2 regions of the Pseudomonas sp. IT-P12 genome follow, and region 2 is predicted to be linked to the other one. Evidence: predicted binding sites of a transcription regulator. Region 2 holds the regulator's gene; the other holds the start of a gene.
The links. Region 2 encodes FliA, which starts transcription of late flagellar genes. Its sites were predicted from a motif close to CTAAAGTTTNNNNNNNNNNNGCCGNTAA; they were not measured.
Positions count from the first base shown of each region.

Region 1: the regulator FliA is predicted to act here: its motif matches at 1,029-1,056, upstream of ACM6IM_RS22230 (methyl-accepting chemotaxis protein).

Region 1 covers NZ_CATKPY010000024.1:289,496-291,695, reverse strand. Annotated here, with positions in the region: gene ACM6IM_RS22230 (methyl-accepting chemotaxis protein) at 1-925, opposite strand, end outside; gene ACM6IM_RS22225 (LysR substrate-binding domain-containing protein) at 1,106-2,026, opposite strand; gene ACM6IM_RS22220 (NorM family multidrug efflux MATE transporter) at 2,185-2,200, shown strand, end outside.
Region 2 covers NZ_CATKPY010000021.1:877,583-879,782, reverse strand. Annotated here, with positions in the region: gene fleN (flagellar synthesis regulator FleN) at 31-861, shown strand; gene fliA (RNA polymerase sigma factor FliA) at 858-1,598, shown strand; gene ACM6IM_RS13045 (chemotaxis response regulator CheY) at 1,766-2,137, shown strand; gene ACM6IM_RS13040 (protein phosphatase CheZ) at 2,160-2,200, shown strand, end outside.

The sequences.
Region 1 (2,200 bases), on a different contig from region 2:
GAATCCCGACGCTCCAGGTTACCGCGCTGATCTCCTCCTGCGGCATGCTGGCCACGACCGACCACGGGCCGTCCTCGAAAGGCACGGAGACGCTGTAGAAGTCTTCGGACGTGTCGCTCCAGAAGCCGCCCTTGCTCGGCGTTTTCGACAGCGCGTTGATGGCCGGGGCGGCCTTGTCCAGCGCCTGGACGCCAGCGATCGGCACCAGCCAGTTGTTTTTCTCGTCCAGCAGCGCCAGAGAACCGGTCTGGCCGATGCGGAAGCGTTTCAGGTTGGCGAACTGAGCGTTCTGCGCATCGGTGTAGTCGAAGCCGACATACAGCACGGCAATCACCTTGCCGCTGCCATCGCGCACCGGCGTGTACTGCGACATGTAGTAGCGCTCGAACAACAGGGACCGGCCGACGAAGCTTTGCCCTGCCATCAGGCGGGCATATGCCGGGTTCGCGTGGTCGAGAACGGTGCCGATGGCACGACTGCCATCCTGTTTGCTGACGTTGGTACTGACCCGGATGAATTCTTCGCCGCTGCGCACGAAGACCGTGGCCACGCCTGCGGTCATCTGCTTGAACTCGTCCACTTCCTTGAAGTTGTTGTTGAGCACTTCATTGCCCAGGTGCAAGCCCGGTGTCTGCGTACCCGCGACACTGATCTGCTCCTCCGGGTGCACGCTCAGCCCCCCGGTAAAACGCTTTTCGAACAGCCCCGCCAGACGCTGGGTGCTTTCACGCAACGTGCCGTGAAAGGTACTCAGCTGATCGGCCAGCAAGCGGGCCTCACTGGCCAAGTGTTCCTCACGGGTGGCGAGGTTGGCAGTGTCCAGCGAACGCAGGGCAAACAAGGTACTGCCGGTGATGACGACCGCCAGTATCACGGCTAGCGCAAGGCCGAGCTGTGAGGCAATCCGGGCACGGGGTTGAGACATGACGGCTCCTGGCCGAGCGACCACTCTTCCTTGATTGGCTGCTCAGCAAATTTTTCTAATAATGGGAATTGCTCAGAACCTGCACGAGGGTTCCACAATCATACTTTCGGCGCGAATCCCTAATACTTGAGTGGGTATCTCGGATATCTTGCAAGCCCGTAACCACGGGCGCGCAAACGTTCAACACAGGTGCTCGACCGCCGGCAGTTTCATGGCCTGAACCTCGCCCAGCAGGAAATCGCTGAGGCGGCGCAATCGTTCACCTCCGGGGCGGGTTTTCGGCCAGACCAGGTAATAATGCTCACCGCTGGCGACGGCGGTCGGCCACGGCAGACTCAGGCGCCCCTGCGCCACATCCTCGGCCACCATCAGCAGGTCGCCCATCGAGACGCCATAGCCCCGGGCCGCCGCGATCATCCCCAACTCCAGCGTGTCGAACACCTGGCCGCCCTTGAGCGATACCTGATCGGTCAGGCCCATGCGCTCCAGCCAACTGCGCCAGTCACGCCGGTCCGGCGTCGGGTGCAACAGCTCGGCATTGGCCAGACGCGTGACATCCCACGGCTGGTCGTTGAGCAGATTCGGCGCGCCCACCGGGATCAGCTCTTCCGGGAACAGCAAGGTGGCTTCCCAGTCCGGCGGGAACCGCCCGTTGCCGAGGATCACGGCGCAGTCGAAGGGCTCGTGGTTGAAGTCCACCGAATCGATGTCCATCCAGGCGCTGGTCAACTGCACTTCGTTGCCCGGTTGCAGGTGGCGGAACCGGCTCAGCCGCGCCAGCAACCAGCGCATGGTCAGGGTCGACGGGGCTTTCATACGCAGAATGTCATCTTCGGCGCGCAAGGTGTTGCACGCCCGCTCGAGTGCGGTGAAACCTTCGCGAATGCCCGGCAGGATCAACCGCGCCGACTCGGTCAGTTGCAAATGGCGCCCGCTGCGATGAAACAAGCGGCAGGCGAAATGCTCTTCGAGTGTACGAATGTGCCGACTGACTGCGCTCTGCGTAATCGACAGCTCTTCGGCGGCGCGAGTAAACGAGCTATGCCGCGCCGCCGCTTCGAAGGCACGAAGGGCGTAAAGGGGTGGGAGGCGACGAGACACCAGGAATACTCCGACAGCGTAATCCCATCAATCTATCAGAAGCCTCTCTAGATGAGTTTTTATCATGCCACCCATCCTATTTATCCCTTTGTGAAAACCCCGCAGAGCGCCGAGAATCGACGCTTTCCTGTTCTCTTTGACGATTGGGCGTGATGATCATGCAACATCCGGTGC
Region 2 (2,200 bases):
CGTCTATGCAAGACAAGGTAAAGAAATAACATGGGCAGCATGCATCCCGTACAGGTGATCGCGGTGACCGGCGGCAAAGGTGGCGTCGGGAAGACTAACGTGTCAGTGAACTTGTCCCTGGCCCTGGCTGAGCTTGGCCGGCGCGTCATGCTGCTGGACGCCGACCTGGGGCTGGCAAACGTCGACGTTCTGCTGGGCCTGACACCCAAACGCACGCTGGCCGACGTGATCGAAGGCCGCTGTGAGCTGCGTGACGTATTGTTGCAGGGGCCCGGTGGCATCCGCATCGTCCCGGCAGCGTCCGGCACCCAGAGCATGGTGCACCTGAGCCCGGCCCAGCATGCCGGCCTGATCCAGGCGTTCAGCGATATCGGTGACAACCTCGACGTGCTGGTGATCGACACCGCTGCGGGTATTGGTGACTCGGTAGTCAGCTTCGTTCGCGCCGCGCAGGAAGTGCTGCTGGTGGTCTGTGACGAGCCGACCTCCATCACCGATGCCTACGCGCTGATCAAACTGTTGAACCGCGACTACGGCATGAACCGCTTCCGCGTCCTGGCCAACATGGCCCAGAGCCCGCAGGAAGGGCGCAACCTGTTCGCCAAGTTGACGAAGGTCACGGATCGCTTCCTGGACGTCGCCTTACAATACGTCGGCGCGGTGCCCTACGACGAAAGCGTGCGCAAGGCCGTCCAGAAGCAGCGCGCCGTCTACGAAGCCTTCCCGCGTTCCAAGTGCTCCCTGGCCTTCAAGGCCATCGCACAAAAGGTCGATACCTGGCCGCTGCCCGCCAATCCGCGTGGGCACCTGGAGTTTTTCGTCGAGCGCCTCGTGCAACAAACGGCAGGACCCGTGCTATGACAGCCAGCGGTTACAACCTCTACAAGAAGTCGGCGCGTGACGCGCAGTACGAGCTGATCGAGCGTTACGCGCCACTGGTCAAACGCATTGCCTACCACTTGCTGGCGCGTCTGCCGGCCAGTGTCCAGGTCGAAGACCTGATCCAGGCCGGCATGATCGGCCTGCTGGAAGTATCGACCAAATACGACGCCAGCAAAGGCGCCAGTTTCGAGACGTACGCGGGCATTCGAATCCGCGGCGCCATGCTTGATGAAGTGCGCAAGGGGGACTGGGCGCCACGTTCGGTCCACCGCAATACCCGCATGGTCAGCGACGCGATTCGCTCGATTGAAGCTAAAACCGGCCGTGACGCTAAAGATCACGAGGTTGCGGCCGAACTCCAATTGAGTCTCGACGATTATTACGGGATTTTGAACGACACCCTGGGCAGCCGGTTATTCAGTTTCGACGATCTGTTGCAGGACGGCGAACACGAAGGGCTGCACGAGGATGGCGCGAGTGCTCATCTCGAGCCGTCACGCGACCTGGAAGATGAACGCTTCCAGGCGGCGTTGGCGGACGCGATTGCCAATTTGCCGGAGCGCGAGCGACTGGTGTTGGCGCTGTACTACGACGAAGAGTTGAATCTCAAGGAAATCGGTGAAGTCCTGGGGGTCAGTGAATCTCGGGTCAGCCAGTTACACAGCCAGTGCGCGGCCCGTTTGCGGGGGCGTTTGGGGGAGTGGCGAGCGCGCTGAAGGCAGTGTGGGGACACTGCGAACGTGGCTGGTGTGGTGTTGAACCACGCCGGTCTCGATCTGTTGTGCTCCAGACAGTCATTGAGTGCTCTGCCGAATTGATTGAAATGGCGCGTCCAGGTGCTGGGCGCGTTTAAGACTGCTTGGAGGTCGAATTGGACAAGAACATGAAAATCCTCATCGTTGATGACTTCTCAACGATGCGGCGGATCATCAAGAACCTGTTGCGTGACCTTGGGTTCACCAACACGGTCGAGGCTGACGATGGCACCACCGCCATTCCGGTTCTCAACAGCGGAAGCATCGACTTTCTGGTCACCGACTGGAACATGCCCGGCATGACCGGTATCGATCTGCTGCGCCACGTGCGCGCCGACGAAAAGCTCAAGCACCTGCCGGTACTGATGGTGACGGCTGAAGCCAAGCGCGAGCAGATCATCGAAGCGGCCCAGGCCGGTGTAAACGGTTATGTGGTCAAACCCTTCACGGCCCAGGCGTTGAAAGAAAAAATCGAGAAGATTTTCGAACGCATCGGTTGAGTCACGGCGCCACGGGGGAGCTATGGACCACAAAGAATCTTCACAGGGCGACTTTGAGTCGAC